Regions from separate parts of the Arthrobacter sp. NQ7 genome, predicted to be linked through region 1. Evidence: predicted binding sites of a transcription regulator. Region 1 holds the regulator's gene; the other holds the start of a gene.
The links. Region 1 encodes HrcA, which represses chaperone genes, less so after heat shock. Its sites were predicted from a motif close to TTNGCACTCGNNNNNNNCGAGTGCNAA; they were not measured.

Region 2: groL (chaperonin GroEL) is a predicted target of HrcA. The motif match lies at 2,710-2,736, and genes of this name have one in related genera.

Annotation. Positions count from the first base shown of each region.
Region 1 is NZ_JARFXU020000003.1:34,418-38,716, forward strand. Features, by position in the region: gene PUN71_RS04955 (16S rRNA (uracil(1498)-N(3))-methyltransferase) at 1-24, opposite strand, end outside; gene dnaJ (molecular chaperone DnaJ) at 27-1,154, opposite strand; gene hrcA (heat-inducible transcriptional repressor HrcA) at 1,239-2,252, opposite strand; gene PUN71_RS04970 (DUF3097 family protein) at 2,425-3,276, shown strand; gene PUN71_RS04975 (DUF4870 domain-containing protein) at 3,402-3,812, shown strand; gene hemW (radical SAM family heme chaperone HemW) at 3,866-4,299, opposite strand, start outside.
Region 2 is NZ_JARFXU020000006.1:8,694-12,992, reverse strand. Features, by position in the region: gene PUN71_RS08780 (ABC transporter substrate-binding protein) at 1-794, shown strand, start outside; gene groL (chaperonin GroEL) at 896-2,530, opposite strand; gene PUN71_RS08770 (ABC transporter substrate-binding protein) at 2,826-4,103, opposite strand; gene PUN71_RS08765 (cold-shock protein) at 4,103-4,299, opposite strand, start outside.

The sequences.
Region 1 (4,299 bases):
GGTGAAGAAGACGGGGTTGCTCACCGCTACAGGTTACCGAACCGGTCCCGGAGCTTGGCGAACATCCCGCCGCTGGCGGCGAGCTTGCCCTCGGTGATCTGTTCGCCGCGGAGCTTCGCCAGCTGGCGCAGCAGGTCCTCCTGGGCGGAGTCGAGCTTGGCCGGAGTGTCCACCTGCAGGTGGACCTTCAGGTCGCCCCGGCCGTAGCCCCTCAGGTGGGTGACACCCAGTCCGCGCAGGGTGATGATTTCCCCTGACTGGGTACCGGGCTTGACGTCGATCTCCTGGGTGCCGTCGAAGGTCTCCAGGCTGACATCCGTACCCAGCGCAGCCGCGGTCATGGGGATGTGCAGGGTGGCATGCAGGTCATCGCCTTCGCGCACATAGGTGGCATCGTTGTTGACGCGGATTTCGACGTACAGGTCGCCGGCGGGGCCCCCTGCCGGTCCGGCCTCGCCCTGGCCGGAGAGCTGGATGCGGGTTCCGGTGGCAACGCCCGCGGGAACCTTGATGGTCAGCGAGCGGCGGCTGCGGATGCGGCCCTGGCCGCTGCACTCGTTGCAGGGGTCCTTGATGACCGTGCCGAAGCCTTCGCAGGTGCCGCAGGGGGCTGCGGTCATGACCTGGCCCAGGATGGAGCGGACGGCCCGCTGCACCTGGCCGCTGCCGCCACAGATATCGCAGCGCTCGGGATGGGTCCCCGGACGGCAGCAGGATCCATCACACGTGGGGCAGACCACGGCAGTGTCCACTTCGAGTTTCTTATTGACGCCGAAGACGGCGTCGCGCAGGTCAATCCGGACGCTGATAAGGGCGTCCTGGCCACGCCGGACCCTGGACGCGGGGCCGGCGCTGCCGCCGGCACCGAAGAAGGTGTCAAAAATGTCCTGGAAGGCAAAGCCCTGGCCTGCGTAGCTTGCACCGCCGAAGCCATTGTCCGTGCCGTTCTCGTTCCCGGTGGTGTCATAGACCCGGCGCTTCTGGGGATCGGAAAGGACCTCGTAGGCGTGAGTTACCGCCTTGAAGCGTTCCGCAGCGTCGTCACCGGGGTTCACGTCCGGGTGGAGGGTGCGGGCCAGCTTGCGGTAGGCCTTCTTGATCTCCTCCCCGGTAGCTTCGGGTGAGACTCCAAGGACGTCATAGTGGCTGCTCAAAGTTCGTATCTCTTCCTTGTTGTACTGCGTTCAGTCGGCGGCCAAGCTCTTGTCTTCCGGCCGGACAGCTCCGGCGGCAAAGAGTCAGGGCCCCAAAATCCTGGAAAGGTAGCGGGCTACTGCCCTGACGGCGGCCATGGTGGTGGGATAGTCCATCCGGGTCGGGCCGAGGATTCCTACTTTCGCGGCGCTGTCCGGACCATAGCCGGTGGCCACCACGGATGCCTCGGCGAGTCCGTCATAGGGGTTTTCCCGCCCGATGCTCACAGCCACACCGCGGTGGTCCTGCGCCATTTCACTCAGCAGGCGCAGCATCACCACCTGCTCCTCGAGCGCCTCCAGCACCGGGCCGATGCTGAGCGGGAAATCCACGTTGGACCTGGCCAGGTTGGCGGTCCCGGCCATGACCATCCGGTCCTCCCGGCTGCTTTGCGCCAGTGCCTCCAGCCCCAGGGCCAGGGCGTGTGCTGCCTGGCGCTGCGCGTGGGGCGTGGCGGCCACGACGGCGGGAAGCGCCTGCGCAAGCTGGCTCAGCCGGGTTCCGCCCAGGGCACCAAGGAACCGGGTACGGAGCTCGGCCAGCACGTCGTCACCAAGGTCCTGTCCGACGTCGATGACGCGCTGCTCCACTTTGCCGCTGTTGGCGATCAGGACCACCAGTACTTTGCGCGGGGCCAGCAGGACGAATTCGATGTGGCGGACAAGTGCCCGGCTCAGGTGCGGGTACTGGACCACGGCCACCTGGTTGGTCAGTTGCGACAGCAGCCGGACGGTGCGTTCCAGGACGTCATCGAGGTCATCTGCACCTTCCAGCAGGGACTGGATGGCCCGGCGCTCGGCGGCGGACAGGGGTTTCACGGCCGAAATCTGGTCGACGAAAAGCCGGTAGCCCTTGTCGGTGGGAATCCTGCCGGCACTGGTGTGCGGGGCCGTGATAAGCCCTTCATCCTCCAGCGCTGCCATGTCGTTGCGGATGGTGGCGCTCGAAACGCCAAGGTGATGCCGCTCCACCAGGGCCTTCGACCCCACGGGTTCGCGGGAGTGGACGTAGTCCTCAACGATGGCCCGCAGTACTTCCAGTTTGCGTGGCTCGCTCACTCTCCACCTCCATCCATGGTCCGGGGCGCGCGCCCCGCCCGGTGCCAGCCAGGGGTTAGCACTCGACATGCCTAAGTGCTAACAGTCTATTATGCCTTGCCCCGTTGTTAGCATTGGTACCGCTCCGGGCGAAATTCCGGGGCCAGGGACCTAGTGCTAGGCGGATGACTTCATGGATTACCAGAACTGGGGACCCCGGGGAATCTCCGCTCCAGCCCGGACGGAACTTCCCGAGGTTCCCGTCCAGCGCGGCATGGTGCTTGAGGAAGTCCAGTCCGGCTGGGTGGGGGCCGTGACGCGGGTGGAGAAATCCGGCGGGATGCACGTGGTGGCGCTGGAGGACCGGCGGGGCAAGTCGCGGACTTTCCGGCTGGGATTCGGTTTCCTGCTCGACGGCCAGCCCATCCGGCTGATGCCGCCGGCACCCAAGGCTGCAGCCACCGGAGCAGCCGCCGGGCGGACCGCATCCGGGTCCGTGCGGGTGGAAGGCCAGCGCGCCCAGGTGGCGAAGTCCAGCCGGATCTGGGTGGAAGGCAAGCACGACGCCGAACTGGTGGAGAAGGTCTGGGGAGACGACCTGCGCGTGGAGGGCATCGTCGTCGAGCCCCTGCACGGTATCGACGACCTGGCCGGCGCTGTCGCCGCGTTCAAGCCCGGCCCGGGCCGGCGGCTGGGTGTGCTGGTGGATCACCTGGTCCCCGATTCCAAGGAATCGCGCATAGCGGACGCCGTCATGGCTTCCCCGGGGGCCGCTAGCAACGTCCTGATTGTCGGCCACCCCTATGTGGACGTCTGGCAGGCCATCCGGCCCGCCGTCCTGGGCATCGACAAATGGCCCGCCGTTCCCCGCGGGCAGGACTGGAAGACCGGGATCCTGAAAGCGTTCGGCTGGCCGCACGCCACCAAGGAAGACATTGGGCTCGGATGGCAGAAACTGCTGGGGGCCGTCCGCACGTACGCCGACCTGGAAGCGTCCCTCCTGGGACGGGTGGAGGAGGTCATCGACTTCCTCACCGTGCCCTGACGGCCGGGCAGGTGCCCAACAGCCAGTATTCTTGGTATTGCGGGTGCCTTGCAGACATACACGGCACACCCCCACCGCGCCAGAACATGAAGCCAGCACCACTTGCACCTCCGAAGGAACAGACTGTGGCAGACAACGCACGTGATCACAGGGACGGCCAGGGCCGTTCCGAGTACCATGGCGTCCCCGCCAATGCGCTGCCGCTGACGGCCAGCGAAGACCGCCAGTGGGCCACGCTCGCACATTTCGGTGGAATCCTGGGATGCGTCCCGTCGCTGCTGATCTACCTGATCTTCCGGGACCGCGGACCGTTCACCGCCCAGGAATCGAAGGAAGCACTGAACTTCAGCCTGCCGCCCACCATCGCCGCCGTGCTGGCCAACATCCTGGTGTTCATCCCCTACGTGGGAAATATCTTCGCCGTCATTGCCACGCTGATCTGGGTGGCGCTCACCTGCTTCTCCGTGGCAGCGGGAATCCACGTCAACCGGGGCCAGCCGCACCGGTACCAGTTCAACCTTCGCTGGATTAAGTAAGCGGCGTTCCGGACCCACCGCTGGCGTCCGGATTCCCGGAAGGACCCTCCGCGTCAGTCCGGGAGGATCCGGCGGACCACTGCGTCGGCCAGGAGCCTGCCCCTCAGCGTCAGGACCAGCCGTCCCCGGAAGGCGTCAGCCGGTTCCACGAGGCCGTCAGCGATCAGGCCGGCCACCTGGTGCCTGCCGCCGGCAGTAAGCGTCGACAGGTCCAGCCCCGACTGCAACCGCGCTTCAAGCATCACCCGTTCCATGGTCCGGGTCTCCGCATCCAGCGTTTCCCTGCCCGCCGCAGGCGACAGCCCCTGGGACAGCCGGTTGGCATACGCTGCCGGATGCTTGACGTTCCACCAGCGGACACCGCCAACGTGTGAGTGGGCGCCGGGCCCGATGCCCCACCAGTCATCGCCCCGCCAGTAGGCAAGGTTGTGCCGGCACGCCTGCTCAGGCGTGCGCGCCCAGTTGCTGACCTCGTACCAGCCAAGCC
Region 2 (4,299 bases), on a different contig from region 1:
CGTGGACCTGGAAGGACTTCGTGGACACCGCGGCGAAGATCAGCGCCGCCGGCGACGGCAAAAGCTACGGCGCCGCTTACGGGAGCAACGAGGCGGACCTCATCATCTGGCTTCGCCAGCACGGCGAAAACCTCTATTCCCAGGACGGCAGGCTGGACTTCGGGACAGACACGGCCGCGTCCTTCTGGGAGCGGCTGAAGGAACAGCGCGATTCCAAAGCCAGCCCGCCGGCCACCGTGGCCACGGAAGACTCAGGGGCGGGACTGGAGGAAAGCCTGTTCGGCACAAACCGCGTGGGCATGGCCTGGTGGTGGACCAACCAGCTCGGTTCGCTCGAAGCCACCACCGGCAGCAGCATCAAGATGCTGCGCGCCCCGAGCCTCGACGGTGCGTCGGCGGCCAACGGCATGTACTACAAGCCCACCATGTTCTGGTCCGCTTCCTCCCGCTCGAAGCATCCGCAGCAGGCTGCGGAATTCATCAACTACCTCGCCAACAGCCCGGAGGCCGGTGCCATCCTGATGACGGACCGGGGCGTGCCCACCAACAGCGAGATCGTTTCCGGCATCACCCCCTCACTCAAACCGGCCGACACCACGGTCGTGGGCTTCCTGAAGGACATAGCGCCGGACATCAAGGAGGCACCGCCGGTGCCGCCGGTGGGTGCCGGAAGCGTCCAGAACGTCATCAAGCGCTACACCGATGAGGTGCTGTATGACCGGCTGACGCCCCTGGCGGCGGCGGAAGCCTTCAAGAAGGAAGTACAGGGGATGCTGGACTCGGCCCGCAAATAGAGTCCCGCCCGGGTTATATATCCGGAACGCAAAAATGCGGCCCCCTCTTTTCGAGGGGGCCGCATTTTTATGGCTGGCGGGACTGGTCCCGGCCGGGAGGCTTAGAAGCCGCCCATGCCGCCCATGCCGCCCATGTCATCGCCACCGGCAGGGGCTGCAGCCTTCTCCGGCTTGTCAGCAACTACTGCCTCGGTGGTGAGGAACAGGCCGGCGATCGACGCCGCGTTCTGCAGGGCAGAGCGGGTGACCTTTACGGGGTCGTTGACGCCGGCGGCCAGCAGGTCGGTGTACTCACCGGTTGCTGCGTTCAGGCCGTGGCCTGCGGGCAGGCCGCGGACCTTGTCGACGACCACGCCGGGCTCGAGGCCGGCGTTGAAGGCGATCTGCTTCAGCGGGGCGTCGATGGCAACGCGGACGATGTTGGCGCCGGTTGCTTCGTCGCCGGACAGCTGAAGGTTGGCGAATGCCTTGGCACCGGCCTGGATCAGGGCCACGCCGCCACCGGCGACGATGCCTTCTTCAACTGCAGCCTTGGCGTTGCGGACTGCGTCCTCGATGCGGTGCTTGCGCTCCTTGAGCTCCACCTCGGTGGCAGCCCCGGCCTTGATGACTGCAACGCCGCCGGCCAGCTTGGCCAGGCGCTCCTGCAGCTTCTCGCGGTCGTAGTCGGAGTCGGAGTTTTCGATCTCGGCGCGGATCTGGGAAACGCGGCCGGCGATCTGGTCGGCGTCGCCTGCACCTTCGACGATGGTGGTCTCGTCCTTGGTAACAACGACCTTGCGGGCCTGGCCCAGGAGCTCCAGGCCGGCGTTCTCCAGCTTGAGTCCAACTTCCTCGGAGATGACCTGGCCGCCGGTCAGGACGGCGATGTCGGCGAGCTGGGCCTTGCGGCGGTCACCGAAGCCCGGAGCCTTGACGGCGACGGACTTGAAGGTGCCGCGGATCTTGTTGACGATCAGGGTGGCCAGGGCCTCGCCCTCGATGTCTTCGGCGATGATCAGCAGCGGCTTGTTGGACTGCATGACCTTCTCGAGGACAGCAACCAGTTCCTTGACGTTGGAGATCTTGGAGTTGACGATCAGGATGTACGGATCCTCGAGGACCGTTTCCTGGCGCTCTGCGTCGGTGACGAAGTAGGCGGAGATGTAGCCCTTGTCGAAGCGCATGCCTTCGGTGAGCTCGAGCTCCAGGCCGAAGGTGTTGGATTCCTCGACCGTGATGACGCCTTCCTTGCCCACCTTGTCCAGTGCTTCGGCGATGAGGGCACCAATTTCGTCGTCACCGGCGGAGATGGAGGCGGTGGCCGCGATCTCTTCCTTGGTTTCGATTTCCTTGGCGGAGTTCAGCAGTTCGGCGGTGACGGCGTCAACGGCCTTCTCGATGCCGCGCTTGAGGGACAGCGGGTCGGCGCCGGCGGCAACGTTGCGCAGGCCTTCCTTGACCAGGGCCTGTGCCAGGACGGTGGCCGTGGTGGTGCCGTCGCCGGCCACATCGTCGGTCTTCTTGGCAACTTCCTTGACCAGCTCTGCGCCGATCTTCTCGTAGGGATCGTCCAGCTCGATCTCCTTGGCGATGGAAACACCATCGTTGGTGATCGTGGGGGCGCCCCACTTCTTTTCGAGGACGACGTTGCGTCCACGCGGGCCGAGGGTGACCTTAACGGCGTCGGCGAGGGTGTTCAGGCCACGCTCAAGGCCGCGGCGTGCCTCTTCATCAAATGCAATGATCTTGGCCATAACGGCAGTAGTCCTTTCGGGACAGTCGTTAAGAATGAACCTTCGCTGCAGTGCCCGCGACGGACGATCCTGTACCCGGCGGCCTCTGTATGCCTCCGGACGGGGATCTCACTGAAGTAAGGTGTTTCTTTCGCTCCTCGACCGGTGCCGCGCTCCGCCGGCGGAAACCAGGCTTTGCTTTAGCAGTCGGTACGTCAGAGTGCTAACTCAATAATTAGCACTCCCCAGGTGAGAGTGCAAGCGAAATGACGCCTGGCGGGCGTCTGGAGCAGCCGCTTCGCCCAGGGCGATCAGCTCACCGGCCGGCAACCTCCCGGCCGGTGAGGCCGGGGTTGTTGTCCGCTCCGTAGCTGAACACGGAGAAAGCAGCTGAGGTGATGTCGCCGTTGGGATCGAAGGCAACCGGGCCCGATTCGCCGTCGTAGTTGATGTCCGGGCCGGCAGCCAGGCCACCAAGGCACTCCTTGTAGCCCGTGCAGGGCGCGGCGGGTTCTGCCGCACCGCCACCCGCCGGACCGCCTGAAACCGCAATCAGGTTGGCGGCGATGGAGCGCCCGGCGTCGTCCTGTGCACGGGCGGCGGCCAGGGCCGCCAGGGTCACCGCGTCATAGGTTTCGGCCGCGTATGAAACGTCCTTCAGGGATGGGTCCACCTTCAGTAGCTTTCCCTGCAGCGCGGCCGAGGGCAGCTGGCCCGGAACCAGCGCACGGGCGCCCTCCAGGGCCCGTGGAGGCAGCCCGGATCCGTAGCGGGCAAAGGCGCCGTCACTGAGGATGAGGCGCGACCCCGCGAGGCCGGCGTTGTTCAGCTGGGCCAATGCAGCCTGGGCGCCCTCGCGCGCGACCAGGACCACCGCGTCCGGCTGTGCCTTGGCGGTGGAGCGTGCCGCGTTCACTGCGTCACCGGGCTTGAAAGAGGCGGCTGGAAGGACCGTGAGTCCGGACTTTTTCGCCGCGTCGGCAACCGCCGCCGACAGGTCCTTGCCGTACGGACCCTCCTGGTACAGGACGCTGATGGTCGAGGCCCCGCCGTCCTTGGCGAGTTTGGCCAATACTGGCCCTTGCGCCACATCTGCTGCAGCGGTGCGGAAGTAGTAGCCCCCGCTGGCCATCCCGGAGAGGCCGGCTGCGGTGTTGGCCGGCGAGATGAGGGGTACGCGGGCCGGGGAAAGCACATCGACGGCGGGGGCCGCATGGCTGGAATCCGTGGGTCCGATGACCACGTCCGCCTTGGCGGCCACCAGGTCCTTTGCCTGCCCTGCAGCATCCTCCTCCGGATGCACCGGAAGCAGTTCCACCGGCCTGCCCTTATGCCCGCCGGCGGCGTTGATGTCCTGGATGGCGGCCTTGGCGGCGGCCAACTGCGGTGCATTGAGGAAGGCCGCGTCACCGGAGTTGTCCAGGATCAGGCCCACCCGCAGGACACCGTCACCGGATGCCTCAACGGTTTCCACCCTGGCATTGCCACCGGCGCCGGAGCACCCCGTGGCAACGAGCACGGTTCCCAGGACTGCGGCCAGGGCGGCACCGGCACGCAGCGGGAAGGGGTGTATGGCGGAACGGGACAACAGCATCACTGGGCGGGCCGGACGTTTTCTGCCTGGGGCCCTTTTTCGCCCTCGCCGACCTCCAGCTGCACCCGCTGGCCCTCGTCCAGGGCCCGGTAGCCCTCCCCCTGGATCGCGGACCAGTGGACAAAGACGTCGTCGCCGGAGCCGTCAACGGTGATGAAGCCGTAGCCTTTTTCAGCGTTGAACCATTTGACGGTTC